2 regions of the Lacticaseibacillus rhamnosus genome follow, and region 2 is predicted to be linked to the other one. Evidence: a T-box and tRNA genes for the amino acid it is inferred to sense, from the RefSeq annotation. Region 2 holds a T-box; the other holds one or more tRNA genes.
What was found. A T-box is a leader RNA that pairs with one kind of tRNA and senses whether it is charged. The one in region 2 lies ahead of EL173_RS06585 (valine--tRNA ligase), so its partner is inferred to be a tRNA-Val.
Positions count from the first base shown of each region.

Region 1: it has a tRNA-Val gene. The T-box ahead of EL173_RS06585 (valine--tRNA ligase) is inferred to sense a tRNA for this amino acid. The anticodon was not compared.

Region 1 is NZ_LR134331.1:813,036-827,860, reverse strand. It holds gene EL173_RS04235 (pyridoxal phosphate-dependent aminotransferase) at 1-140, shown strand, start outside; gene EL173_RS04230 (lysylphosphatidylglycerol synthase transmembrane domain-containing protein) at 305-1,315, opposite strand; gene EL173_RS04225 (glycosyltransferase family 4 protein) at 1,328-2,356, opposite strand; gene EL173_RS04220 (glycosyltransferase family 4 protein) at 2,359-3,567, opposite strand; gene EL173_RS04215 (APC family permease) at 3,815-5,419, opposite strand; partial or broken gene EL173_RS04210 (sigma-70 family RNA polymerase sigma factor) at 5,912-6,451, shown strand; gene EL173_RS15075 (hypothetical protein) at 7,073-7,213, shown strand; tRNA gene EL173_RS04205 (tRNA-Leu) at 7,238-7,321, opposite strand; tRNA gene EL173_RS04200 (tRNA-Cys) at 7,372-7,442, opposite strand; tRNA gene EL173_RS04195 (tRNA-Gln) at 7,488-7,559, opposite strand; tRNA gene EL173_RS04190 (tRNA-His) at 7,567-7,639, opposite strand; tRNA gene EL173_RS04185 (tRNA-Trp) at 7,650-7,720, opposite strand; tRNA gene EL173_RS04180 (tRNA-Tyr) at 7,726-7,806, opposite strand; tRNA gene EL173_RS04175 (tRNA-Phe) at 7,811-7,883, opposite strand; tRNA gene EL173_RS04170 (tRNA-Asp) at 7,929-8,002, opposite strand; tRNA gene EL173_RS04165 (tRNA-Met) at 8,010-8,083, opposite strand; tRNA gene EL173_RS04160 (tRNA-Ser) at 8,094-8,185, opposite strand; tRNA gene EL173_RS04155 (tRNA-Glu) at 8,195-8,266, opposite strand; tRNA gene EL173_RS04150 (tRNA-Ser) at 8,271-8,358, opposite strand; tRNA gene EL173_RS04145 (tRNA-Ile) at 8,386-8,459, opposite strand; tRNA gene EL173_RS04140 (tRNA-Gly) at 8,474-8,544, opposite strand; tRNA gene EL173_RS04135 (tRNA-Phe) at 8,564-8,636, opposite strand; tRNA gene EL173_RS04130 (tRNA-Asp) at 8,642-8,715, opposite strand; tRNA gene EL173_RS04125 (tRNA-Met) at 8,723-8,796, opposite strand; tRNA gene EL173_RS04120 (tRNA-Ile) at 8,845-8,918, opposite strand; tRNA gene EL173_RS04115 (tRNA-Met) at 8,927-9,000, opposite strand; tRNA gene EL173_RS04110 (tRNA-Pro) at 9,028-9,101, opposite strand; tRNA gene EL173_RS04105 (tRNA-Arg) at 9,107-9,180, opposite strand; tRNA gene EL173_RS04100 (tRNA-Gly) at 9,241-9,312, opposite strand; tRNA gene EL173_RS04095 (tRNA-Thr) at 9,347-9,419, opposite strand; tRNA gene EL173_RS04090 (tRNA-Lys) at 9,462-9,534, opposite strand; tRNA gene EL173_RS04085 (tRNA-Val) at 9,537-9,609, opposite strand; rRNA gene rrf (5S ribosomal RNA) at 9,618-9,734, opposite strand; rRNA gene EL173_RS04075 (23S ribosomal RNA) at 9,845-12,762, opposite strand; rRNA gene EL173_RS04070 (16S ribosomal RNA) at 12,983-14,552, opposite strand.
Region 2 is NZ_LR134331.1:1,256,350-1,271,174, forward strand. It holds gene EL173_RS06540 (hypothetical protein) at 1-705, opposite strand, end outside; gene rpsD (30S ribosomal protein S4) at 1,115-1,726, opposite strand; gene EL173_RS06550 (GAF domain-containing protein) at 1,902-2,384, opposite strand; gene ezrA (septation ring formation regulator EzrA) at 2,559-4,262, shown strand; gene EL173_RS06565 (cysteine desulfurase family protein) at 4,707-5,864, shown strand; gene thiI (tRNA uracil 4-sulfurtransferase ThiI) at 5,994-7,211, shown strand; gene EL173_RS06575 (redox-sensing transcriptional repressor Rex) at 7,535-8,197, shown strand; T-box leader at 8,554-8,755, shown strand; gene EL173_RS06585 (valine--tRNA ligase) at 8,887-11,529, shown strand; gene EL173_RS06590 (folylpolyglutamate synthase/dihydrofolate synthase family protein) at 11,809-13,095, shown strand; gene EL173_RS06595 (HAD family hydrolase) at 13,092-13,736, shown strand; gene radC (RadC family protein) at 13,840-14,508, shown strand; gene EL173_RS06605 (rod shape-determining protein) at 14,647-14,825, shown strand, end outside.

The sequences.
Region 1 (14,825 bases), 440 kb from region 2:
AGAAGTTAGCTCTGATTTCAGGTACCGCTTTTGGCCCCGGCGGCGAAGGTTATATCCGAATCAGTTACGCGGCATCAATGACCGATCTTCAAGAAGCCGTTAAGCGATTGCGCGCGTTCATGGCCAGCCACATCGGCTAATCAAGCGTAAACGGAAAGAATCCGCACGCGTTTTGAATCATCATCAATTAAAAATGGGATCCTGAAGACATAAGTAACTGTCTCCGGAATCCCATTTAATTTAATTTCAGCTTGCCATCCATCCGCCAGAAAACCTTGAACCAAGCTGACTGGCTGAAGGGCGTTTACGCGTCTTTTTTTGGAGGTAATGCCATTGCAACAATGCCGCAGATCATTCCTAGATAATAAGTTAAAAAGCGCCATAACAACATGCCAAGCACTAACTTAGATGGTGAGGCCACATACGTCGCAAACAGGGTTTTAAAACTATACTCTGCACCGCCAGCTCCACCCGGAATTGGAAACAGACTGACAATCATCACAATCATCACGTGTAACACAATCACTTCAACAATGCTAACGTGATTCACACCCAGTGCCAATAGCACAAAATACGGAACCGCATAGTAAAGCAGCAACTGAATTAACGTCAAAAAGCACGCCTTAATCACACGAACTTTTTCGCGCTTCAAGTGCAGGCTTTCGGCGTAAAAAGTATCGATTTTGTGATCCAGATCAAGCTGCATCGCCATCTTCTTTTCCGGCTTCACGAACCAGCCGACTGGTATCATGATGATTCTGACGAGCTTCTTGGTGAATTTGTAGTAGTACATCACCATGAGCAAGCCGACAATCACAATCACGTGGATAACAAAGCCAAAGATGATGAAAATCACAAGGGCCCCAAAATGCCGAGACACTTGATCAAAGCCGATAAGTAAAGTGAGTACAAAGTTAATCAGCACCATAAACTGATACACAACAAACTTCATCAACAGTACCGAACTCGCGCGACCAGCCTCCACCCCACTTTGCATGAGCGCAAACAGCTGAGCCGGTTGACCGCCAGATGCCATGGGCGTAATTGCGTTGAATAGTTGCTCGACAAGCGGAACCCGCAACGCTGTCTTAAAGTCTAATTCGTCCGATCCGTTTTTAATAAAAATCTGCACAACGAAGGTTTCAACGATCCATGAACCAAACATCAGTAAAAAAGCCACTAACAGCCACTTAAGATCAAGCGATAAAAGTTCATGGATCAGTTTTGCGCCATTAAGATCACGTGCTTCATAAATAAAAATGCCGGCGCCAATCAGAACCATGATGAAGACGGCCAGTTTGTTCTTCCGTGTCATATAACTCCTCGGCTAGTGTTTACCCAACGCTGCTTGTTGCACGTAAAAATCATGCCAGACTTTTTCAAGCCGAGCTTCATCGTACACCTGCGCCGCTTCACGGCTCTTGGCCGCATATGTTGCCAAAAGCTCGCGATCATCGGCTAATGCTCGAATTCGTGCCTGCATGTCTGCCACATCCGCCGCCGTAATTGCATAAGGCGTGATGATTTGCTGATACAATTCAAGATCACGCACCATTACCGGCGTATCCGTTGCAAATGCTTCTAAAACCGACATTGGAAACAACTCTTCAAAAGATGGCAGAAGGAACAAGTCTGCCATGTTATAGTAGTCGATCATCGTTTCTCGCGGCATAATACCGGTAAAGTTCAGGTTGGCAGGCGCATTTGCAACTGCCTTTTTGAGCCGCTCATAACCTTCTGTAATGCGGCCAAAAGAAAAGCCGCCCGCCCAGACAAAGCGGTAGTCAGGGTTTTGTTGCGCGAGTTTGATGAAATCACCGACGCCTTTGCGATCTTGCACTTGCCCGGCGCCAAAAACGACAAAATCATCCGGCTTAAAACCATTCGCATGTCGTAACGCCTGCCTTTTTTCCCGGGAAACCGGATGAAACGTACGTTGAGAAACGAAATTTGGAATGTACGTTACCTTGTCCGGATTAATCCCATAGGCCTCAAGCTTAGGAATGAAGTTTGGATTCACGACAACAAGTTCATCCATACGTTTGTAAAAAGCTAACGTATAGCGGTCTAGTGTCCACCGCGCCACTCGCGGCAACTTTAAACTCGCATCTAAAGTACTAGGCACAAAATGAACGAAGCCGATTTTGCGGCCTCTTTTTTTGGAGAACGTCGATAAATAAAACTTAGGATCGATTGTATGATAATGACTAATATCACTGCGCGTATAACGATTGACATTAATTTGAAATTCATTGGCAAAATCGTGTTTCAACAGTCCCATCAGTTCTGTGTAAACTGCACCCACGCCTTGCCCAGCAACCTTATTGGCTGAAGAAAACATGTTAATAACGATCATAGTTAACCTTTCATGGTCCGTTTGCTACTACTTTCATCGGTCCATGGCACAGTTTCATCAGCTTCATTCGGGGAATAGTGACTGATAACATCGCGATAGAAATCAAGTACCCGATCGCCAAACCGATCAGCAGAAATTGCCACCAGCTTTTCAGTTCGCGGTTTGGGATCATCATAGGCATTAGGATGCTTCAGATAATTCACAACTTGATGAACCATTTCTGCTTCAGTCGTAAAAGTTGTTCCCAACGCCGGATCATCCAACAGTTGATCAGTATAATCACCAGCAAGGGCAACAACTTTCCGATCAGCGGCCATTGCCTCAATATAAGTCAGTCCCTGTGACTCTGAATCACTAGCCGACACAAAAACATCGCCGACACGATAATAGTCGCCTACATCATCATGGTCAATTTCACCGGTAAACCGGACATGATCGGCAATCCCTAATTCAGCAGCCTGTGCCTCTAGATCTTCACGTGCAGGGCCATCACCGACAATTAGGAGAACTGCTTTAGGAATTTGCGCCAAAATTGCGGGCATGGCGCTGATTAATTTATCAATTCGCTTTTCATAAGCAACGCGACTAAGCGAAACCAATACCGGCACATCTGCCAGTCCCAGCTTTTCCCGTAAGTGCGGGTCCTTTTGCTCTGCGAATTGCGTTAAATCGACTCCGGTTGGAATAATCTTAATGTCGGTCTTAACGCCATAACGCCGCAACGTATCATACACCCGCTCAGACGGCGCAATCACACCGCTTACGTGATACAGAAAAGCGCGGGTAAATTGCTTGACATGGTACGGCTTTAGCAGATGACCGTTTAAGACATAATGCAGATAATCCTCATACATAGTGTGATAAGTATGGATCGTTGGAATTTTCAGTTGTTTGGCCACAAACTTACCAATGTAACCCATTGAGAACTCAGTTTGTGTATGCACAATATCCAGATTTAATTCCTTAGCCACTGCATAAGCGTGAAACAGCCCCCGAACCGCAATGCGCCGATCAGTAAAAGAAACAAACGGCACACTTGTAAATCGGAACAAGTTCGGTTCGACCGCATCATCTGGCACATGTGGGTCGGTTGTCGTGAAAATATAAACCTGATGACCCTTACGTTCTAGATCGTCCTTCAAGGTCTTGATGGACGTCGCGACACCACTGACTTGCGGAAAATAGCTGTCTGTAAAAATCCCGATATTCACCTGATCCCCTCCAGACGTCATTTGTTTAGTATAAGTATAAAGATAGGCATGACTAAATGCAATTTTCTCACAAACCTTTAAAAATATCTTACCTTGCCATCAGATGAACATCATCCGGCAAAAGTCGTAAATTTTTAAGCAGCCGCTTGCGAAACATCCCGACAATCAGTCATTTACAACCTATCTTTTTTGAAGAAATATCTATTAATTCATTTATGAATACATATTAACATCTTCACTTTTGGGGTTACTTGTCACGCTCGATGTCTTCCGCTGCAGGCATTTTAACTTTATCGTTAACACGCGCGGCCTTACGGAAGTACTTCGATATGATATGACTGTTGATCCCCCAAAAATAGAAGACCACCGCGCCAAGTATAATGACGACAAAGTCCATTGGATAATGGATCCAGTTCAACCCATTAAACTCAGCACTGCCAATCAGCGAAATTACCGAGAGAAAGACCAGGTAACCAAGCATCCACGCCGAGGCTTTTAACTGCTGCCACGTACTGCGCCAACCTGATCGCCATTCATAAAACAGATACAACGGAATCCCTAAAAAGATAACCCCAATGACTTCAACGGTGGTTGGCCATTTTGCCCAGTAAGCCGCTAATGATGTCAACACAAATGCCAACGGTGCCATTACTCGCAACATCGCTGATTTGACCGGACGCTTGAAATTAGGCGCCATTTCACGCAAAGAGATCACCGTGACCGGTCCTGTCAGATAAGCAATTAACGTAGCCGTTGAAATAACACTGGCAAGCGTCCCCCACGATGGAAAAATAGAGACCATAATCATACTTAAGACAGCATTGACCACCATCGCGACACGCGGAGTTCCGTACTTTTCGTCAATTTTACCGATAAACTTAGGAATGTGATTGTTGCCCACCATCGCCTGAAGCGCACGACCGGACGAAGCGACAAACGAAACGCCAGTCCCAAATGGCGAAACAAACGCATCCATATACAGCAAAACCGACAGCCAGTGAATACCAAGCAAAATTGCCAAATCCGCAAACGGCGAGTTGAGGTTCAGGCCTTTCCATCCATGGGCAGCAAGCATATCAGGAGAAATGGTCGTGATAAAGACACTTTGCAACAGAATATAAATAATTCCGCTAATAAGCAAAGAAATCCCGATGCCGCGACCAATATTCTTTTGCGGGCGTTTCACATCGCTTCCCATGTTAATAACAGTCTGGAAAGCGTTAAAAGAAAAGATAATCCCTGAAACCGAAGTCGCCGCAAAAATCGGTGCACTACCATAAGGCATCAAGGTTGCCAACGAATGCCCATAATTTTCGGGGTGAAAACTCGACAAGGCCAGCAAAACGATCGTCAACAACGGTACCCCAATTTTAAAAATGGAAATAAAACTGGTAAAGCGCGTCAGCAACGTCACTGACCAGTAATTAAGCAACGTAAAAATGATGATAAACGCAAAGACCACTAACAGTCCTTGTGGGGTAATCCTCCCTGCATGTAAAAAGCCGTGGGTAAAACCAGCCCACTTCCATGGCCACGATGCCATATACTGAACTGCGGCAACTGCTTCAATTGGCAATAATGTCACCAAAGAAATCCAGTTAGCCCATGATGCTATAAAGCCAACCAATGAGCCATGCGAATACTGCGCAAATTTACTCATTCCGCCTGATTCCGGAAACATCGTACCTAACTCCACGTAATTATAGGCAATGACACCGATAATGACGCCGCCAATGACCCAAGAAAAAATTGCCGCTGGTCCGGCGACTTCTGCCGCTTCCCACGATCCAAACAACCAGCCCGATCCAATTAACGAACCAAGTGCCAACATGACTAGCTGAAATAGACCAATTTTGTTGTCTTTTGTTTTTGAAGAAATAGTTGGAAACCTCCTTATAAAATGACCTAATTAGGTTACCGCAGATTACGGAGTATGTAAAATAACTCACCTCGTTAAATCAAGCGCAAAAGCTCTTCCTTACGCATCGGGCAGCTTTTTAAACTTTATTTCCACAGGTACCATTCAGCCCAATATTAAAGTACAGACAGTCGCATCATATAAAGGCTATTTACCATACCAATTTTAGCCAAACGTGCCAATTAAACCGGATCACGATGTCCACGCGCTAATCAGTCATTCAACTTGATCAGGACGCATTCTTTGATTCTAATTGAAAAAATAAGAAAATAATGTTAATAATTTTGTGCCCCAGAAAAGCTGATTCTTTGCGATTTCTTATACATGCCCTGGTATAAAAAGTTATACCTGAACAATTGTTCCCTATTCAATTGTAAACGTTTTATTGTAGAATGATCTTGCTAGTAGATCAGGGGAGGAGGATATATGAAAAAAGAAGAACTGAGCTTGATAAGAGAAGCTGTGAACGATTCAGAAGCTTTCCGTAAACTATTCGAACAATACCGCCCTCTGGTTTTAAAGGTTTTAAAACCCTACAACCTCAGAGAATTTTCCTATGAGGATTGGTTGCAAGAGGCCAGAATTGCCATGATAAAAGCTGTTGCGCGTTATGACGGCAGCAGTGGCTCGCAATTTGGGCCGTATTATCGAATGGTGTTACAGTCCCACTTACGTTCAATCTTGCGCAGACACTTTGCCCATAAGCGTCGGATTGATGCTACCGCTATTCCATTCAAAGCGAGTGCGCTCGAATCTTTGCAGGAACGGCTAGCAATACGTTCAGTCGAAGACGGATTGCTCATGCGTGTTGAATTTTTTCAGCTTCTAGAAAACCTGTCACCCCTGGAATATTAGGCGTTTGAGACGGCAGTCTTGCATCCGTTTGATACGCCCACAAGCAATCGTTTCCGTCGTGCTTTAGAACGCTCACGAGCAAAGATTATTAAGTTTACACGGGAAGATTAATCCCAAGCTGTGAGCTTCTTAGGCCAGTTCAAGATTGTCCCATGATTGCCTTGGACACGGCAATCATGGGACAATTTTTTTGCTTGAATTTTCGCTGTAAGCATTGCAATCGATCTGTTGTACTTGAGTGCTAAGGAAACGCAAGCCAGATTTAGTTCTCTCTCAACGCCATCTGTTGGTATCACCGCATACAATTAAGGAAGATTCGTCCTTGATACAAAGGCTCCCAATCTATCTCGTCTGACAAATTAAGCGAAAGCGACTCCCATCTATCTTTCTTGGGCCACTCGCCAGTTGTTTATACGAGGAAGCAGTTAACGGTGATGCCGTAACTGCGAAATCCGTCGTGCAAGTATGCGTTTAGACATGCTTGGCCTAAGTTCCATACCCTTCGCCACACTCGCAGTAGTATTTGCCTGTTAAGGGTATGGCTATTTAATTCATGTTTCGGCGCTCGAGACATGAGAACATCGAAATCACTTTAAAAATCCACAAACCTCTGATAGACAAGTTGGCTCCAAGACAAGCGGCGAAAACCGTTAAAGTTTTGTGATAGCCAGCGACCACTTTGCCGACCAACAAAAGGCTCTCAATACCTTGACACACGAGGAGTAGCGTCATTTGGAATTACGAGCTAACCGACCACTTTTAGCAAAATACCCCCAAAAAGCAAAAGTGGTCGGTAAAAGCATCTTTTTTCAGGGATTTTTAAGCGCCCAGAAAAAACAAGAATCCCAATTTAAAGCCATTTCTGAGCACTAAAAAAGCCCCTCTAGGGGGCCGTGCTACCGGTGATCGGGGTCGAACCGATACTCCATCGCTGGAACGGGATTTTGAATCCCGCGCGTCTGCCAATTCCGCCACACCGGCATAATAATGATAGCTAACACTCTGTCTTGCTGGGGTTTAGCCGCAAGATAAGGCGGTGATCGGAATCGAACCGACGATCAAGGTTTTGCAGACCCATGCCTTACCGCTTGGCTACACCGCCATATTCATCAAGTTGAGTGCATTTCTCCTATGGCAGTTGGAGAAATTGGGGTAGCTGGATTCGAACCAGCGCATGACGGAGTCAAAGTCCGTTGCCTTACCGCTTGGCTATACCCCAATAAAAGGGCGGTATGTGGGGATCGAACCCACGTATGCCGGTGCCACAAACCGGTGTGTTAACCGCTTCACCAATACCGCCATTATAAAGCAGGGATAGTAGGAGTTGAACCCACACTGACGGTTTTGGAGACCGTAGTTCTACCATTAAACTATATCCCTATGAATGGAGGAGATAGGATTCGAACCTATGAACCCGAAGGAGCGGATTTACAGTCCGCCGCGTTTAGCCTCTTCGCTACTCCTCCATAATGGCGCGGGACGGAATCGAACCGCCGACACATGCAGCTTCAATGCATTGCTCTACCGACTGAGCTACCGAGCCATTTGAATCTTTTTATAGAATTTGTTCCTCTCAAATCGAGAGGGACGGTCCCAACGGGACTCGAACCCGTGATCTCCTGCGTGACAGGCAGGCGTCCTAACCAACTAGACCATGGAACCATATTAATTGCGGGAGCAGGATTTGAACCTGCGACCTTCGGGTTATGAGCCCGACGAGCTACCGAACTGCTCCATCCCGCGATAATTATAAAGGAGAATGAGGGATTCGAACCCTCGCGTGGATTGACATCCACCTGACGGTTTTCAAGACCGTTCCCTTCAGCCAGACTTGGGTAATTCTCCATTTAACCATGACCCGTACGGGATTTGAACCCATGTTACCGCCGTGAAAGGGCGGTGTCTTAACCACTTGACCAACGGGCCACAACGGAGAAGGAGGGATTTGAACCCTCGCACCAGTTTCCCGGTCTACACCCTTAGCAGGGGCGCCTCTTCAGCCACTTGAGTACTTCTCCATGTGTATATAAAATTAAGTGGTGCAATGGGCCTAGGTGGACTTGAACCACCGACCTCACGCTTATCAAGCGTGCGCTCTAACCAACTGAGCTATAGGCCCAATATCATAACCGCAGCGGGTGACGAGAATCGAACTCGCGACAACAGCTTGGAAGGCTGTGGTTTTACCACTAAACTACACCCGCATAAGGATGATTATGAATATGGCGCGGGACAGAATCGAACTGCCGACACATGCAGCTTCAATGCATTGCTCTACCGACTGAGCTACCGAGCCGCAAACGGTCCCAACGGGACTCGAACCCGTGATCTCCTGCGTGACAGGCAGGCGTCCTAACCAACTAGACCATGGAACCATATTAATTGCGGGAGCAGGATTTGAACCTGCGACCTTCGGGTTATGAGCCCGACGAGCTACCGAACTGCTCCATCCCGCGATAACAGTAACAAACTGATTATACCGAACAGTGGCCCGCCTGTAAAGATGGACCTTGTAGGGCTCGAACCTACGACCGGGCGGTTATGAGCCGCCTGCTCTAACCAACTGAGCTAAAGGTCCAAGCTCAATCGCGGCGGGGGGGATCGAACCCTCGACCTCCCGGGTATGAACCGGACGCTCTAGCCAGCTGAGCTACACCGCGAGAAAAACATATGGACTAAGCGTCCAATCGGGAAAACAGGATTCGAACCTGCGACCCCCTGGTCCCAAACCAGGTGCTCTACCAAGCTGAGCTATTTCCCGTTAAATGCACCCAGTAGGAGTCGAACCTACAACCTTCTGATTCGTAGTCAGACACTCTATCCAGTTGCGCTATGGGTGCAAATCATGATAATGCCGAGGAACTTTTCGACCAAGCACACCCTCGGCACTGTGCTTGGAAAGCGGAAGACGGGATTCGAACCCGCGACCCCCACCATGGCAAGGTGATGTTCTACCACTGAACTACTTCCGCATGAAACAAAATGCTTATCAAATTATTGGTGCCATGCCGACTAAAGGATTCGAACCTTCGACCCCCTGTTTACAAGACAGATGCTCTACCAACTGAGCTAAGTCGGCAAAAATATCGACTTGAGCCGTCAATTAAAACCAATAATTCTCTGAGCCGTGACAGGCTCGAACTGTCGACCCACTGATTAAAAGTCAGTTGCTCTACCAACTGAGCTAACGGCTCAATGGAGGATACAGGGCTCGAACCTGTGACCCTCTGCTTGTAAGGCAGACGCTCTCCCAACTGAGCTAATCCTCCATATGTAAGCGTGGCAGCTTCCTACCCTCGCAGGCAGTTTCCCACCAACTACTCTCGGCGTGAAGAAGCTTAACTTCTGTGTTCGGCATGGGAACAGGTGTATCCTTCTTGCTATCGCCACCACACTTATGAGAACTTTGCGCTCTCAAAACTGGCTATCATTGTTGTTGTTTTTGCCGGAACTTAACGTATTTCATCGAAACGCGCGCTGGCTTAGCGCCAGTTGGCGCTTTACTTGGTTAAGTCCTCGACCGATTAGTACTGGTCCGCTCCATGCATCGCTGCACTTCCACTTCCAGCCTATCTACCTGATCATCTTTCAGGGGTCTTACTTCCATATAGGAATGGGAAATCTCATCTCGAGGGGGGCTTCACACTTAGATGCTTTCAGCGTTTATCCCTTCCGTTCATAGCTACCCAGCGATGCGCCTGGCGGCACAACTGGTACACCAGCGGAACGTCCATCCCGGTCCTCTCGTACTAAGGACAGCTCCTCTCAAATTTCCTGCGCCCGCGACGGATAGGGACCGAACTGTCTCACGACGTTCTGAACCCAGCTCGCGTACCGCTTTAATGGGCGAACAGCCCAACCCTTGGGACCGACTACAGCCCCAGGATGCGATGAGCCGACATCGAGGTGCCAAACCTCCCCGTCGATGTGGACTCTTGGGGGAGATAAGCCTGTTATCCCCAGGGTAGCTTTTATCCGTTGAGCGATGGCCCTTCCATACGGAACCACCGGATCACTAAGCCCGACTTTCGTCCCTGCTCGACTTGTCAGTCTCGCAGTCAAGCTCCCTTCTACCTTTACACTCTGCGAATGATTTCCAACCATTCTGAGGGAACCTTTGGGCGCCTCCGTTACATTTTAGGAGGCGACCGCCCCAGTCAAACTGCCTACCTGACACTGTCTCCCGCCACGATCAGTGACGCGGGTTAGAGTGTTCATACAGCTAGGGTAGTATCCCACCAATGCCTCCATCGAAACTAGCGTTCCGATCTCTACGGCTCCTACCTATCCTGTACAAGCGGTACCAACACTCAATATCAAGCTACAGTAAAGCTCCATGGGGTCTTTCCGTCCTGTCGCGGGTAACCCGCATCTTCACGGGTACTATAATTTCACCGAGTCTCTCGTTGAGACAGTGCCCAAATCATTACGCCTTTCGTGCGGGTCGGAACTTACCCGACAAGGAATTTCGCTACCTTAGGACCGTTATAGTTACGGCCGCCGTTTACTGGGGCTTCAATTCTGGGCTTCGCTTGCGCTAACTCATCCTCTTAACCTTCCAGCACCGGGCAGGCGTCAGCCCCTATACATCATCTTACGATTTAGCAGAGACCTGTGTTTTTGATAAACAGTTGTTTGGGCCTATTCACTGCGGCTGACCTTGCGGTCAGCACCCCTTCTTCCGAAGTTACGGGGTCATTTTGCCGAGTTCCTTAACGAGAGTTCGCTCGCTCACCTGAGGATACTCTCCTCGACTACCTGTGTCGGTTTGCGGTACGGGTAGTTTATTTCTCACTAGAAGCTTTTCTTGGCAGTGTGACATCAGGAACTTCGCTACTTTAATTTCGCTCCCCATCACAGCTTGTCCTTAAGGCGGCAAGCATTTCACTCGCTACCGGACTTACTGCTTGGACGCACTTTTCCAGCCGTGCGCTTTCCTTAGCCTCCTGCGTCCCTCCATCGCTTAAACAAAATAAACTAGTGCAGGAATCTCAACCTGCTTGTCATCGACTACGCCTTGCGGCCTCGCCTTAGATCCCGACTAACCCTGGGAGGACGAGCCTTCCCCAGGAAACCTTAGTCATACGGTGGATCAGATTCTCACTGATCTTTCGCTACTCATGCCGGCATTCTCACTTCTAAGCGCTCCAGCCGTCCTCACGATCGACCTTCAACGCCCTTAGAACGCTCTCCTACCGCGCACCCTGACGGGTGCACCCACAGTTTCGGTATTATGCTTAGCCCCGGTATATTTTCGGCGCAGTGCCACTCGACTAGTGAGCTATTACGCACTCTTTAAATGGTGGCTGCTTCTGAGCCAACATCCTAGTTGTCTGTGCAACGCCACATCCTTTTCCACTTAGCATAAATTTAGGGACCTTAACTGGTGATCTGGGCTGTTCCCCTTTCGACAATGGACCTTATCGCTCACTGTCTGACTCCCGGAGTAAGATCAATGGTATTCGGAGTTTATCTGAATTCAGTAACCCTTGACGGGCCCCTAGTTCAAACAGTGCTCTACCTCCATGATCCATCCTCCGAGGCTAACCCTAAAGCTATTTCGGAGAGAACCAGCTATCTCCAAGTTCGTTTGGAATTTCACCGCTACCCACAACTCATCCCAGCATTTTTCAACATACATGGGTTCGGTCCTCCAGTGTGTTTCACCACACCTTCAACCTGGTCATGGGTAGGTCACTTGGTTTCGGGTCTACATCTACCTACTGAAGCGCCCTGTTCAGACTCGCTTTCGCTCCGGCTCCGACTTTTCATCTTAACCTCGCAGGCAAACGTAACTCGCCGGTTCATTCTACAAAAGGCACGCCATTACCCGTTAACGGGCTTTGACTAATTGTAGGCACACGGTTTCAGGAACTGTTTCACTCCCCTTCCGGGGTGCTTTTCACCTTTCCCTCACGGTACTGGTTCACTATCGGTCACTAGGGAGTATTTAGCCTTGGGAGATGGTCCTCCCGGATTCCGACGGAATTTCACGTGTTCCGCCGTACTCAGGATCCTGGACGGAGAGTCCGCCGTTTCGTTTACAGGGCTTTCACCTTCTATGGCGCAGCTTTCCAGCTGACTTCGACTACGTCGAACTTTGGTAACTCCAATGTCCAGTCCTACAACCCCGAGAAGCAAGCTTCTCGGTTTGGGCTCTTCCCGCTTCGCTCGCCGCTACTATGGGAATCGAGTTTTCTTTCTCTTCCTGCGGGTACTGAGATGTTTCAGTTCCCCGCGTCTGCCGCCAACAAGCTATGTATTCACTTGCAGGCAATACACTGATGTGTACTGGGTTCCCCCATTCGGAAATCTCCGGATCAAAGCTTACTTATAGCTCCCCGAAGCATATCGGTATTAGTTCCGTCCTTCATCGGCTCCTAGTGCCAAGGCATCCACCGTGCGCCCTTTGTAACTTAACCTGTACTGACTTGCGTCAGCGGTTATGCGATGCGAATTTCTATTATTAGAAACTCATACAAATACGCTGTGTTCTCGGCAATTTAAAACATTTACAACAATGATATCCAGTTTTCAAAGAACAAAGTCGCACCCGCTAGGGTGCTTGAGGGTAATCCCCTCAAAACTAAACAAAGTTTCGTGTGTGCAGGTTTCCGTCAGACTTTCAGTCTGTTTCCTTAGAAAGGAGGTGATCCAGCCGCAGGTTCTCCTACGGCTACCTTGTTACGACTTCACCCTAATCATTTGTCCCACCTTAGACGGCTCGCTCCCTAAAAGGGTTACGCCACCGGCTTCGGGTGTTACAAACTCTCATGGTGTGACGGGCGGTGTGTACAAGGCCCGGGAACGTATTCACCGCGGCGTGCTGATCCGCGATTACTAGCGATTCCGACTTCGTGTAGGCGAGTTGCAGCCTACAGTCCGAACTGAGAATGGCTTTAAGAGATTAGCTTGACCTCGCGGTCTCGCAACTCGTTGTACCATCCATTGTAGCACGTGTGTAGCCCAGGTCATAAGGGGCATGATGATTTGACGTCATCCCCACCTTCCTCCGGTTTGTCACCGGCAGTCTTACTAGAGTGCCCAACTAAATGCTGGCAACTAGTCATAAGGGTTGCGCTCGTTGCGGGACTTAACCCAACATCTCACGACACGAGCTGACGACAACCATGCACCACCTGTCATTTTGCCCCCGAAGGGGAAACCTGATCTCTCAGGTGATCAAAAGATGTCAAGACCTGGTAAGGTTCTTCGCGTTGCTTCGAATTAAACCACATGCTCCACCGCTTGTGCGGGCCCCCGTCAATTCCTTTGAGTTTCAACCTTGCGGTCGTACTCCCCAGGCGGAATGCTTAATGCGTTAGCTGCGGCACTGAAGGGCGGAAACCCTCCAACACCTAGCATTCATCGTTTACGGCATGGACTACCAGGGTATCTAATCCTGTTCGCTACCCATGCTTTCGAGCCTCAGCGTCAGTTACAGACCAGACAGCCGCCTTCGCCACTGGTGTTCTTCCATATATCTACGCATTTCACCGCTACACATGGAGTTCCACTGTCCTCTTCTGCACTCAAGTTTCCCAGTTTCCGATGCACTTCCTCGGTTAAGCCGAGGGCTTTCACATCAGACTTAAAAAACCGCCTGCGCTCGCTTTACGCCCAATAAATCCGGATAACGCTTGCCACCTACGTATTACCGCGGCTGCTGGCACGTAGTTAGCCGTGGCTTTCTGGTTGGATACCGTCACGCCGACAACAGTTACTCTGCCGACCATTCTTCTCCAACAACAGAGTTTTACGACCCGAAAGCCTTCTTCACTCACGCGGCGTTGCTCCATCAGACTTGCGTCCATTGTGGAAGATTCCCTACTGCTGCCTCCCGTAGGAGTTTGGGCCGTGTCTCAGTCCCAATGTGGCCGATCAACCTCTCAGTTCGGCTACGTATCATTGCCTTGGTGAGCCGTTACCTCACCAACTAGCTAATACGCCGCGGGTCCATCCAAAAGCGATAGCTTGCGCCATCTTTCAGCCAAGAACCATGCGGTTCTTGGATTTATGCGGTATTAGCATCTGTTTCCAAATGTTATCCCCCACTTAAGGGCAGGTTACCCACGTGTTACTCACCCGTCCGCCACTCGTTCAAAATTAAATCAAGATGCAAGCACCTTTCAATAATCAGAACTCGTTCGACTTGCATGTATTAGGCACGCCGCCAGCGTTCATCCTGAGCCAGGATCAAACTCTCATATAAATATGAGCTGTTCGAATAGCTCGATTTGTTGTTCTAGCGAATTGACTTCGCAAATGTTACTTTTTGCCTCGATACCGAAGTATCAAGGACCCTGCACATTTAAACGAAACTTTGTTCAGTTTTCAAAGGACTACTTTGTCAAAAGACAACTTTGATAGATTATCATGATCAGCATATCATGTCAACAACTTTTTAAATTGAATATTTATTCAATTTATTGAAAATGATGCACATCCTGCTGATTCATCAACTTTATCTCATCAGTTCATCCGT
Region 2 (14,825 bases):
GATTCGTTCGTGGAGAAGGGTATTTAGGGTCTGAAGTTTTGAAACGAAGGTAACCATGGGAACCATCGTTTTCGTCGTACCTTTTAGATGCTTTGTCTTTCCACCTGCAGGGTAATATTCGCTTGGCACAACAGCACCGAAGCTAAGGGCTCTTCCTTCAATTCTAAAGTTCATCTTTTCAAGGCGATCAATGACTACCTTGTCGGTCAAAATTACAATGTTAGATTCATCCGTTCGGCTGAAGTGAGAAATGTGAAAAAGAGCAGCTACTTTTGCTCTTGTGTCGGTAGTTTTCCTTGAGGAAACCGATTTTGCAAGGCTGACTGAGGATAAGAAAATCTCTCGTGGGATCGTCAATAGCAGTCCATCAGAATCTGAGGCCATTTTGCAGACGTCATGGCCATTAAGTTTTTCTACGCCGATAAAAGTATAACTTGTTTCCGCATATACTAGAGGGGTCCCGGATTTGATTTTCTCTGGGTAAAGGACTTGGCGATCGGCTATGTTTGACAATAGTGTGCGTAGAGCAGCCAATGCTGCTAACGCGGCAGGGACTTGTTCTGATAGGTAGTAATATAAATAGCCACCGCCTGAGTCCTCGGCGGCTGTGAAGTCGCGCAAAACTTTACTAAGCATCGGATCTTTGTTGAACAGTTGCTTTGGTAAAAAGCTGATCATCTTTTCCGTATACTTTTCAAGATTCATTACCTTCCCCCCAAAAAAAGAAATAAAACTAAACGCTCAAGTTAAAGCGTTTACTTATGAGTATAAACTTTTTTTATCTGACCGTAAATTTTAAAAGGTGTGAAAAAGAAAATGGGAAGAACGGAGAAAGAAAATACTTCAAGCAACCTTTTTTGGCGGCATCAAAATTGGGCTAAATCCTTGTTGCAGTTTAGATTCATCACAAAAATAGTCGTAAAGTTAAGACAGCAACAATTAGGTTGTGCCGCTTGAGCATTGAGCTAGAATATTACATCACGTTAATGCCCGAAAAAAACACGCCCAAGACGGACGTGTTCGACAATTATTTGACCTACTGAACTGAGTGCACGAAACTGCACGCAATAGATCGCAACAAACACCGATGTAACAGTATTTGTTGACAAAAGTATTAAAGTTTCTGGTTATAGTATTCAACAACCAGTGATTCGTCAACTTCTGGTTCGAGTTCGCCACGTTCTGGTAAGCGAACAAGGGAACCTTCCTTCTTATTGTCGTCAAAGGTTACGTAAGCTGGACGGGAAACCGTGTTCTCGATAGCTTCATTGACAACAGCGAGGTTTTGTGAGCGTTCGCGAAGACCGATCACTTGGCCAGGCTGTACTTCATAGGAAGGAATATCAAGGCGCTTGCCATCAACTGTGATGTGGCCGTGGTTGACAAGTTGGCGCGCTTGAGGACGGCTGGAAGCCAAGCCCAAACGGAAAACCAAGTTATCTAAACGGGTTTCAAGCAGGATCATGAAGTTATCACCATGGGTACCTTCTTTGATCTTACCAGCGCGCAGGAACAAGTTCTGGAATTGGCGTTCGTTTAAACCGTACATCCAACGCAGCTTCTGCTTTTCACGCAGTTGCTGACCGTATTCGGAAATCTTACGGCGGTTGTTGGCACCGTGATCACCGGGTGCATAAGGACGACGAGCTAATTCTTTACCAGTGCCGGAAAGGGACAAGCCGAGACGACGGCTTTGCTTCCAGCGAGGACCTGTATAACGAGACATATGAGTATTCCTCCAAGTTTTTATTTGGAGTAAAATAACGAATTGCGGCTTTAGCACACGGGCAGTCCTGCAAAGGTTCACCTTCGCAGCCGCGGTTACTACTGTCATCGGCGTGATGCCGAGGCAGGACTGGAGCCGACCATGCCGGCCGCTGCTGCATTATTTTACACGCGAGCTAGTATACCGTGTTTAGCGCGGCGGTGTCAAGGTGACTGGCGAGTGTTTGACCGAACTGTGTCAGGATCTGTTCATCATTTTCGCTAAAACGGTTGAGTTTCGGGGAGTCAATGTCCATGATGGCAACGGTTTCGCCATTAACGTTGATCGGTACGACGATTTCGGCGTTGCTGGCTGAATCGCAAGCGATGTGACCGGCAAATTCATGGACGTTAGCAACGCGAATCACGCTATTTTGCTGATAGCTGGTCCCAACGACCCCTTTGCCCGGTTGAATGTGCATGCAGGCAACTTTGCCTTGGAAAGGGCCGAGGTCGAGTTGTCCGGTTTTGCCATTATAAAGGTAGAAACCAGCCCAGTTGAGCTCGGAGATGCTGTCATTTAGCAGTGCACTGGCATTGGCAAGTACGGTGATGGGGTTGGTTTCGCCTGTAAGTAGGCCATCAAGTTGATCGATAATAATAGGATCAAGGGTTGTCATTTGATCAGTCCTTTTAGGAATTTATGAAAAGCAGCATCTAGGCCTTTTAACTGCGGGCTTTTTTTGCGATACTGGTAGCTAGGATGTTATCGTTTTTAACACTTAACGGCATTTTAGCCGGTAAGTAGGCAAAATGCAATTAGAAAGATAATCGGTAAAGCAGAGGGTGTAGGGATGATCTGGTTCTTCATTATTGTTGCGATTATAATTGTGGCTGCTGGCAGTGTCTGGTGGCTGCAGCATTATTTTCAAACGCGTATCAAAGACTTAGACGAAAAAGTCGAAGCGATTGATATTGGTGCGCTCTCGAGTCAGATTCGCAGCATTGAGCAACTGAAGCTGACCGGTGACAGTCTGGCAACCTTTGGCAAGTGGGAGCGGGCGTTTGATCAATTAAACGACCATGATCTAGCTGAGCTGCAAAAAATTCTGCTTGATCTCGAAGACCAGGTTAAACGCTTCCGTTTAGATCGGGCATCGAAAATTGCTAAGGTGCTGGAAGATAAAATCGAGACGGCTCAGCGCCAATACGAACTGATTAGCCAGGCACTACAAGACATTCGGCACGACGAAGCAGATAACCGTAGTAAAATGTTGCAATTGCGAGATGATTACCAGGTTTCACGCAAGACGATTCTTGCCAAGAGTTTTGTCTTCGGTGATGCTCAGCCAGCATTGGAGCAACAGTTGCAGCAATTGGCGCAGCTTTTTCAAAAAATTGACCAGATCAATAATGATGGCGATCATCAGGCGGCAAAGGCAGAAATTAAACAGTTAGCCGAGCAGATGCGGGTTTTGAAGAAGCAGGTTAAGGAATTACCACCACTGGTAAACGAGCAGGTCAACGAGTTTCCTGGACAAATTAACGAAATTCAGCACGGTTACCGGCAACTCACCACCGCCCATTATGTGTTCACCGATGATATTCCGGGGATGGTTGCGGATGTCGAGGCCAAGATGAAGGATGCCAATGCGGCTCTTAAATCGATTGATGTGGAGGCAACAGAGGCAGCCAATGCGGAAATCGAAGCTGAAATCGATAAAATGTACGCCATTATGGAAAAAGAGATGCAGGCCAAGAAACGGGTGGATGTTGCGTCCCCTGATTTGCGGCGCTTCATCGATCATGCACTGCGCCAAAATCGGGAATTGCAGGCAGAATTGGATCATCTGAACCAAAGCTATACGCTGAATCATCATGAAATCAAAACCGCTAAAAATTTAAAAATGCAGTTAGATGCGATTGACGCAAATTACACGAAGGATACCGATGCGATTGAAGCAGGCGAGGCCGTGTACTCGGACGTGATTGCGCGGTTTGATGAAACCAAAGAACAGTTAACGGCGATTGAAAAGCAACAGGTCCAGATTAACCAAGACGTGGCAGGTTTGAAAAAAGGCGAGATCATCGCTAATAAACAAGCAGAGAGTTTTGAACTCGATATGCGGAATATTAAGCATGAAATCGTCCGCCATCACTTGCCGGGGTTGCCGCAAGACTATGTGGATAAGGTTAAACATGTTACTGCCGAAATTGATCAGCTTAATCACGATTTGGATCAGGTTAAAATTAACATGGATGCGATTGCCAAGTTTCTGATTAAGATTGCCAGTGATATTGATGATTTAAAGAAAACAACCAGTGCCTTAATTGATGCGGCCGGATTAACCGAAGAATTGATGCAATATGCCAACCGTTACAAAATAACGGTTAAGCCGGTAGCAGACGCGGTTAAGCATGCGACCGAACTGTATATGCAATTTGACTATCAGCAGGCTGCCGATACGTTGGCGACCGCGTTGGAGCAGACGGAGCAGGGCAGCTACAAGAAAGTTGAAGATGCTTATCTTGCGCGGAAGAAAGCTTCATTATATTGATTTGCGTGATTGGAAAGCCAGCTTGGGTTGGGGCTGGCTTTTGGTTTGGGGTAGAGGTTGTGATATGGTGCAGGGATCTGCAGGGAAAATTGCAGACTTAAATGGTTAATAATCATTCAGTAGGGTATATACGTCTCCGAAACGCGTTCACCGGCGCAGAAGTCTGCGTGTAAGGACCTCGAGCGCAATGGCCAAGACCGGGCCATCACGCTCAAGGCCACTTACACTCCGACTTCTACCCGCGCCGGTTCACTCTCTTGCTTAAACGCGTTCGCCAGCCCAGAAACCTGCACATAAGGACCTTGAGCGCAATGACCAAAGCCCGGTCATCACGCTCAAGGCCACTTATGCTTCGGTTTCTAACCGGGCTGGCTCACGCTCTTGAAACTTACTAACTTTTTGTCTATAATTCAATCCAGTCGAATTAACGGAAGGGGCCGGCTGATGATTTATTTTGATAATAGTGCAACGACGAAGATTTCGCCTGATGCGTTGGCGACTTATAACAAGGTCAGCACGGATTTTTTTGGGAATCCTAGCAGTTTGCATGCTCTGGGAACTAAAGCAAATGAGGTTTTGCAAAGTTCGCGAGCCCAGATTGCTAAATTAATCGGTGCGAAGCCGGACGAGATTTATTTTACGAGCGGTGGAACGGAAGGCGATAACTGGGTGATTAAAGGCACTGCCATGGCTAAGCGCGAATTTGGCCGTCATCTGATTACGACCAGTATCGAGCATCCGGCTGTGATCAATACGATGAAACAGCTAGAGAAACTGGGATTTGAAGTGACTTATTTGCCGGTTGATCGGCGCGGTTTTATTCATATTGACGATTTGAAAGCGGCTATTCGCAAAGATACGATTTTGGTGTCGATTATGGCGGTTAATAATGAAATTGGCAGTATGCAGCCGATTGTTCAGGCCGCGCGGGTGTTGGATAATTATCCGAATATTCATTTTCATGTCGATGCCGTACAAGCCGTTGGTAAGGGCTTGGATGCAGCGTTGCAAGACCCGCGGATTGATTTTCTCAGTTTTTCCGGTCATAAGTTTCATGCTCCCCGCGGTACCGGCTTTATCTATGCCAAAGAGGGTCGCATGCTTGATCCGTTGCTAACCGGTGGCGGTCAGGAACATGATTGGCGCTCAGGCACGGAAAATGTTCCGGCGATTGCGGCAATGGCCAAGTCGCTGCGCTTACTTTTGGCTAATGAAGATGCTAACGTGGCTCGGCAGCAAGCAGTTCGCAAGCGGATTTTTGATCATGTCAGCCAAAAGCCCAAGGTGACGATGTTTAGTCAGTTAACACCGGATTTTGCCCCACATGTTTTATGTTTTGCCATTGCTGGTGTCCGCGGCGAAACGATTGTTCATGTGTTTGAGGATCATCAGATTTACATTTCCACAACTAGTGCCTGCTCAAGTAAGAAAGGCACGGAAAGCAGTACCTTGGCCGCCATGCATACGGACCCGAAAATTGCCACTTCCGCGATTCGGGTGAGTTTGGATGAAGCTAATACTTTGGATGAAGCGGATGCGTTTAATGCAGCGTTTGATACGATTTATGCAAAGTTTGCCAAGCTTGATAAAGCGACCGTCTAAACGAGCATCAGCCATTTCCAGTGCGAGGAGTGGCCGGGTGTCAGTCATAGCGACTAATACTGCCAACTTGTTTTGACGCATCACCGGTTTTCATTGGATCGGTTACCGCCTACATGAAAGGATTTTAAGATGCAATATTCAGAAATTATGGTTCGTTACGGCGAGCTTTCGACCAAGGGAAAAAATCGGCAAGCGTTTATCGGTCGTTTGAACGGTAACGTTACACGAGCGCTGCATGAATTCCCCAACCTCACCATTCGGCCTAAACGTGATCGGATGCACATTGAATTGAATGGCGAGCCTAGTGATCAGGTGATGGCACGACTGTCACAGGTATTCGGCATCCAGAATTTTTCACCAAGTATTGCCGTAGAAAAGGATATGGCAAAAGTCCACGAGGTTGCGTTGCAGCTGATGAATGAAACGGCACCGCACGGCATTAGCTATAAGGTTAATACGCGGCGGAGCGATCATGACTTTGCCTTGGATACCAATGCTATGAATCTTGATTTAGGCGATTTCTTGACGGATAAGCGGCCGGACTTAGTTGTCAAAATGCATCATCCTGATATGATTTTGCGAGTTGAAGTCCGTCGTGAAGCAATTTATTTATCCACTAAAACAATTCAAGGTGCTGGCGGATTGCCGGTTGGAACAGCAGGGCGCGCGGCCTTGATGCTTAGTGGCGGGATTGATTCGCCGGTTGCGGGTTACTATGCGTTAAAACGTGGCGTGGACATTGAAATGGTGCACTTTTTCAGCCCACCTTACACCAGTCAACAGGCGCTGAATAAGGCTAAACAGCTCACGGCCAAGCTGACCCCTTATGTTGGCCGGATTTACTTTATTGAAGTACCATTTACCGAGATTCAGGAGGCAGTCAAAGCAACGGTTCCGGAAGGTTATCTGATGACCGTGCAACGCCGAATGATGTTGCGACTAACCGAAGCGATTGCCAAACAACGTGGCGATCTGGCTATCTTTAATGGTGAGTCAGTCGGCCAGGTGGCTTCGCAGACGCTGGAATCAATGGCTGCAATCAATGATGTCACCACGATGCCGATTATTCGTCCGGTTGCGACCATGGATAAGAATGAGATCATTGCCGAAGCAGAAAAGATCGACACGTATGATTTATCGATCATGCCGTTTGAAGACTGTTGTACTATTTTTGCCCCGCCGTCGCCTAAAACCAAACCAAAGACGGATCGCGCACGGTATTACGAAAGCAAACTTGATGTCGATGGTTTGATGGCGCGCGCGTTGGCCGGAATCAAGGTTCAGGAGATCAAGTCATCTGATCAGTTCCTGAATCAGGATCAGGATGTTATCGCAGAATTGCTTTAAAAATTGAATAAAAGCGGTAGTTGCTGATAAGTTATTTGCTTATCGGTAACTACCGCTTTTTTAGTTTAGCGTTAAAAGTCGGCGAATGATCTTAAAAAAGAAATAATTCACAAGATTTCGCGATATTAATAAGCTGCTGGAGCGAATGCCATCATGGTTGCCCGAAAAATGGTTGTCACCTGCAGAAGACGCATTGTGCTTAATTCCTGGTTTGAAAAGATCGTTAATATAAAATGGGTCAGTAAAAACAGTGGTAAAAGAGCGCGCAATTTGTTAAACTTAATATGTGAAAATGGTAACAAACATGTGCGGAGGTGTTGATGGTGGTCGTCAGTAAACAAGCGTTATCACAAGCAACGATTAAGCGAATCCCGGTTTATTATCGAACCGTCAAAGATTTGCAACAGACGGGGGTTAAGCGGGTTCGGTCTGATCGGCTAAGTAAGCTGGTTCATATCGCGCCAGCAACCATTCGGCGGGACTTCTCCAATTTTGGCGATTTAGGGCGCAGCGGCTATGGCTATTCGGTTGATTTACTTGCACAGGTGTTTGGCGAGTTATTAGAAGTGCACTCGGAAGAACAGATGTTACTGGTGGGGTGTGGCAACCTCGGACGGGCGTTGTTGACCAATAATTTTCGCCGGAATCCGGATCTGACCATTGTGGTGGGATTCGACACGGATCCGCAGCTCATTGGGACGACAATTGCCGGGGTGCCGATTTTTGATCTCACAACTTTAGCCAAAAATATTCGCCCGGGGATGCATACTGCCATTGTCTGTGTGCCGAGTTCCGCCCAGACCAGCGTTATTAACCAACTTGAGGCTAATGGCATAACCGCTATTTTAACCTTTGCCCCTAAGCCGGTCCCGGCAAAACCGACAACCACGATTCGCTATATTGATCTTACGAGTGAGCTACAGGCGTTATTGTTTGTTGATCATCAAAAACAGGTTTCGCGACAGGTGACGGAACCGTTGCGCTAGCGTTACTTGACGCGCTGGATCACGCTCGTTATAAGGCGTTCAGCTGCCCAGAAATTTGCATATAAAGATCTTGGGCACAAATCCGCTTTTACGCCCATAACGCGCTCCCCGGCGCAGGGACCTGCATGTAAGGACCTTGGTCGCAATGGCCAGACCCGGGCCATCACGACCAAGGCCACAAGTCCGCCTTTACGCCCATAACGCGTTCACCGGCGCAGAAGTCTGCGTGTAAGGACCTTGGTCGCAATGGCCAAGCCCGGGCCATCAAGACCAAGGCCACTTACACTCCGACTTCTAACCGCGCCGGTTCACGCTCACCTCACATTGACCCTGTCATGATCACGGGTTATAATGCAGCTAATGCAATGATCAAGAGGGTTGCGTTCTTTTTTTCCAGCGACGGGATGGTTGGTGTGAATCTCGAAAGAAGACCGTGATTGTAGCTTGTGAGCTGCCGTCCTGAAGTGAGTAGGGAACGGCCGGTGACAGCCGTTATCCTGAACCAAGTGGGGATTGATTCCCAATTTAGGTGGTACCGCGAGTAGACTCGTCCTAATAATCGATATTAGGGCGTTTTTTTGTGTATACGCACGGCGCGACCCAGCTTCCGGGTTGGCGTGCGTGTGATGCATCGGCGCGTGCCAATTCTAGAAACCGGATGGACGAAAAAATTTTGTGAGGTGGAGCCAGTGAGTGATGAAACGTTAGCACCAAAGTATGATCATAAAGCAGTCGAGGAAGGCCGGTATCAGGAATGGCTTGATGAAGATGTCTTCAAACCAAGTGGTGATAAGAAGGCTAAGCCGTATTCAATCGTGATTCCGCCGCCAAATGTCACCGGTAAGTTACACATGGGGCATGCATGGGATACCACGCTTCAAGACATCGTGATCCGCCAAAAGCGTATGCAGGGGTTTGATACCTTGTGGCTGCCAGGGATGGATCATGCCGGAATCGCCACGCAGGCTAAAGTTGAGGCAAAGTTGCGCAAAGAAGGCATCAGCCGCTATGACTTAGGCCGTGAAAAGTTTGTCCAGAAAGTCTGGGAATGGAAGGACGAATTTGCCAAGACGATTCATGGACAATGGGCCAAAATGGGCTTGTCACTGGATTATAGTCGGGAACGTTTTACTTTGGATAAGGGCCTGAATCAAGCGGTTCGACGGGTGTTTGTTGACCTTTATAACCAGGGTTTGATTTACCGTGGCGAATATATCGTTAACTGGGATCCGCAAGCGCGCACGGCACTATCGGATATTGAAGTCATTCATAAAGACGATAAAGGTGCTTTTTACCATGTAAAATATCCATTCGCGGACGGTAGCGGCTACATTGAGATTGCAACGACGCGTCCGGAAACCATGATGGGTGATACTGCGGTGGCCGTTCACCCAGGCGATGAACGGTATAAAGATATGGTGGGCAAGGAACTTATTTTGCCATTAGCCAATCGCAAAATTCCAATCATTGAAGATGCTTACGTTGACCCTGAGTTTGGAACTGGGGCGGTTAAAATCACGCCAGCCCATGACCCTAACGACTTTCAGGTGGGCAATCGTCATGATTTGAAACGAATTAACACTATGAATGACGATGGCACGATGAACGAAAATGCCGGCAAATATCAAGGAATGGATCGCTTTGAAGCCCGTAAAGCCATGGTGGCTGATTTGGATAAGGCCGGTTTATTGCTTAAAGTTGAACCGATTGTGCACAGTGTCGGCCATAGCGAACGTACCGGCGTTCAAGTTGAAGCACGGTTGTCAACACAATGGTTTGTCAAGATGAAACCATTAGCTGAAGCGGCAATCAAAGCGCAGCAAGAACCGGACAAGAAAGTGACATTTGTTCCTGAGCGGTTTGAACATACCTATTTGCAGTGGATGGAAAATATTCATGACTGGGTTATTTCACGGCAGCTGTGGTGGGGTCATCAGATTCCGGCTTGGTACAACAAGCAGACCGGCGAAACCTATGTCGGGATGGAAGCACCTAAAGACATTGAAAACTGGAAGCAGGATCCTGACGTGTTGGATACCTGGTTTTCAAGTGCGTTGTGGCCATTTTCCACGATGGGGTGGCCGAATACCGATGCGCCGGATTACAAGCGTTATTACCCAACAGATACCTTAGTGACCGGCTATGATATCATTCCATTCTGGGTTGCGCGGATGATTTTCCAAGGGTTGCATTTTACCCATCAACGGCCGTTCCAGTACACCTTGATTCACGGGTTAATGCGTGATGAACAAGGCCGGAAGATGAGTAAGTCACTGGGTAATGGGATTGACCCGATGGATGTGATTGAAAAATACGGCGCCGATGCCTTGCGGTGGTTCCTGATTACCGGTAATAAACCGGGACAGGATACACGGTTTAGCTATAAACAGGTTGAAGCAGCTTGGAATTTCATCAATAAGATTTGGAACATTTCCCGATTTGTGATGATGAACCTAGGCGACTTGGATACGCCGCAACAGCCAGATCCAAGTACCTTTGATTTGTCCGACAAATGGCTTTTTGCGCAATTGAACGAAACCATCAAGCAGGTAATGGATTTGTCGGCGCGGTTTGAATTTGGTGAAATGGGTCGAACCCTGTATAACTTCACCTGGAATGTTTTCGCGGACTGGTACGTTGAAATGAGTAAGGAAGTGCTTTACGGCGATGATGAGCAGGCCAAAGCAGCCAAGCGCGTCAACCTTGCTTATGCACTGGATCAGATTTTACGGCTATTGCACCCAGTGATGCCGTTTGTGACGGAAAAACTATGGTTGGCGTTACCGCATACGGGCAAATCAATTGTGACGGCGAGCTATCCAGTGGCAAACACTGCCTTTGAAAATGCTGACGCTACCAGTGCAATGGATGCGATCATTGCGCTCATCCGCGGCGTTCGCGGAATCCGTAAAGAGGCCGGCGCTCCGCTTAAGACCAAAGTCGATATTCTCGTTAAATTGACGGATCCTGCTTTGAAACCAATCTTTGAACAGAACTTTGACTTTATCGATCGGTTCGTCAATAGTAAAGCCTTCACGGTTGGAACCGATGTGGCCGAGCCTAAAATGGCGGGCAGTGCGGTGATCACAGGCGCCACCATTTTCGTACCGCTCAATGAATTAATTGATTTGGACGAGGAAAAGGCCAAACTGACTAAAGACGCTAAGAAGCTTGAGCAAGAAATTGCCCGAATTGACAAGAAGCTCAATAACCAAGGCTTCTTATCCAAAGCACCGGAAGCGGTTGTTGCAGAACAACGCACTAAGCGCAGTGATTTTGAAGATCAGCTAACGAGCACTAAGCAACGGTTGGAACAATTACAACGAGCTTAAGTTACCAAGTGGCTTTAAGCGATTTTATGGTGAAAAAACCGGTATTAGGGTTGAGTTTTAAGCCCTAGTACCGGCTTTTTTGATGGTCGTGGTTAAAGCATGCCGCAAGCAAGCAATCTGGCGCGCGGCCGTTTGTCCGATGGGTTCTGGCAGCAATGAAAACGTAAATTTGGCTGGCTAAGCTCATAAGTTAGACCCATTTTTCTGGTATGATGAAGCTATATATTGCAGCAGTATGAAAGCTGGCTGCCTAAATGATAAAAATAAGGAAAGTTAACAATGAATTACACAGAAAGCGTTGCCTACATTCATTCTTTTCCGCGTTTGGCCAAGACCGGTGACCATCGGCGGATTTTAACGTTATTACATGCACTCGGCAATCCGCAGCAACAAGGGCGGTATATTCACGTGACTGGTACTAATGGAAAAGGCTCAGCCGCTAATGCGATTGCACATGTCCTTGAGGCAAGCGGTTTGACAGTCGGGTTATATACCTCGCCGTTTATCATGCGGTTTAATGAACGGATCATGATTGACCATGAACCGATTCCGGATGCTGCGTTAGTCAATGCGGTTGCGTTTGTCAGGGCTGCACTGGAGCGGCTTCAGCAGCAACAAGCTGATTTTAACGTGACGGAATTTGAATTCATTACCGCGCTGGCGTATTGGTATTTTCGTCAGCGTCAGGTTGATGTTGCGGTGATTGAAGTCGGTATTGGCGGCGACACGGATTCGACCAATGTCATCACGCCGGTTGTCAGTGTTTTGACCGAGGTTGCTTTAGATCACCAGAAGTTGCTGGGGCATACGATTACGGCGATTGCCAAGCATAAGGCCGGTATTATCAAACGGGGTATTCCGGTTGTAACCGGTAACTTGGTGCCGGATGCTGCTGCCGTTGTCGCAGCCAAGGTCGCGACAACAGGGAGTCAATGGTTGCGTTTTGACCGCGATTTTTCGGTTCCTAAGGCTAAGCTTCACGGTTGGGGCCAACGGTTTACTTATGAAGACCAAGATGGACGTATTAGTGATTTGGAGGTGCCGTTGGTTGGCGATTACCAGCAACGTAATATGGCAATTGCGATTCAAACGGCAAAAGTGTATGCCAAGCAGACAGAATGGCCTTTGACGCCCCAGAATATTCGCCAAGGGCTTGCTGCCAGTCATTGGCCAGCCCGACTCGAAAAGATAAGTGATACGCCTTTGATCGTCATTGACGGGGCGCACAATCCGGATGGCATCAATGGTTTGATTACGGCGCTAAAGCAACTTTTTTCCCAACCCATTACTGTTATTGCCGGCATCTTGGCGGATAAAGACTATGCGGCGATGGCGGATAGGCTGACCGCGGCATTTTCCACGGTTTATCTGGTTCCGGTGCCGGGGACGCCGCGCGCCTTGCCTGAGGCTGGTTATGAGGCGCTGCACGAAGGTCGGTTAAAGGATTCGTGGCAGGAAGCATTGGCGGCGAGTCTTAATGATGTGCCGGATCAGCCGATTGTGATCACCGGTTCGCTGTATTTAGCCTCAGCTGTTCGTCAAACTTTATTAGGGGGAAAATCATGACCGCAACAGTCATCTTTGATCTTGACGGGACACTGGTTAACACTGAAGCACTTTACCTTAAAAGTAATGTTAAAGCCGCGGCAGTATTGGGACTGCACCGGACAGAAGCTGATTTTCGGCCATTAGTTGGATCTGCCGGACCAAGTGAAGCTAAAATCATTGCCGATTTGGTTGGGGCCGATCATGCCGCATGGTTCCAGCAATTTTCAACCCAGGATGTTTTGGACCAGATTCGCAGCGGTGCCGATTTTGTCTTACCCGGAGCTGACAAAACGTTGCAGACGCTTGATCAGATGGGTTATCGGTTAGCGTTGGCAACAAGTAGTGCCAAACATTACGTTGACGTGGTGTTGGCTGCAACTGGTTGGGTGAAGCGGTTTGACCCGATTCTGACTGGCAGTGATGTGACGGCACACAAACCTGATCCGGAAATTTATCACGTGATGAAAACCAAGTTGCCTGAGACACCGGCGATTGTCGTTGAAGATACGCATGTGGGTGTGGCCGCAGCAGAAGGGGCTGGACTCCCGGTCGTTATGATTCCAGGCATCGGTCAAGGGCCGGATCATAAGGCGACCGCGATTTTAGCTGCGATCACGGATTTACCTGACTGGCTGCAAAATCACCCTACCTTTGCGTAATGTCCATAATGAGTCTTCAGATGACTCAAAATGGCGGCCCCATCAGAGAAGGCTGAAGAGGATGCAGTCCCACTCTGAAAGCGGCATGACGGAGGGAAAGACGATGGCAGATGCGACTGAACAACCACGTGAGCGTTTATTGGCGCATGGACCACAGGCACTGACGGATGCGGAATTATTGCAATTGATTGTGCGCGCAGGCAACCAGCACTATCCGGTCCAGGAAATTGTCAGTGAGGTGTTGACCACTTATCCTGCATTACGAGGCTTAGCAGAAGGTGATGGTGATTCACTGGACCATATTCGCGGACTGGGCGCGGCTAAACGGGCCAGCATTTTGGCGGGTGTGGAGTTAGGACGGCGGGTCATGCGTCGTCAATCGGTTCGATATGGGCAGATCAAAAATAGCGAGCAACTGGGTAAAACGATGGTGTCACGCTTTGCCGGAGCTAATCAGGAATCCATGTTGATTTTATTTTTGGATGTCAAGAATCAGATCATCACGGAACAAATCGTGGCAATTGGAACGGTGGATTCAGCCTTAGCCGATCCGCGGGTGGTGTTTCGGGAAGCATTAAAGCTAAGCGCCACGAATTTGATCATGGTGCACAATCATCCCAGTGGTGATCCTTCTCCGAGTCAGGCCGATCGTGATACAACAACGCGATTTCAGCTGGCGGCAGCGTTACTCGGCATGCACTTGCTTGACCACTTGATCATCGGGCGGCAGTCGTATTATTCGTTTGCGCGCGATGATCCGGAATTTAATTAATTTGCTAAAAAGTTGTAAGGTTTTCTGAAATTGGCGCAATGAGGGCAAAAACAGGCGGTTTCACATTTTGTCATAGAAAATAATATGCTATAATGCATGGAGTTAATACGAAATGAGTCAGCATAAGGAGAGAACGTCTTGTTTGGATTTGGATCAAAGAATATCGGGATCGATCTTGGCACCGCAAATACCTTAGTTTACGTCGACGGCAAGGGCATTGTGTTAAATGAGCCCTCCGTAGTCGCGAAGAATACCCAGACGGAAGAAGTCATTGCCGTTGGTGAAGAAGCCCGCGACATGATCGGTCGTACCCCGAC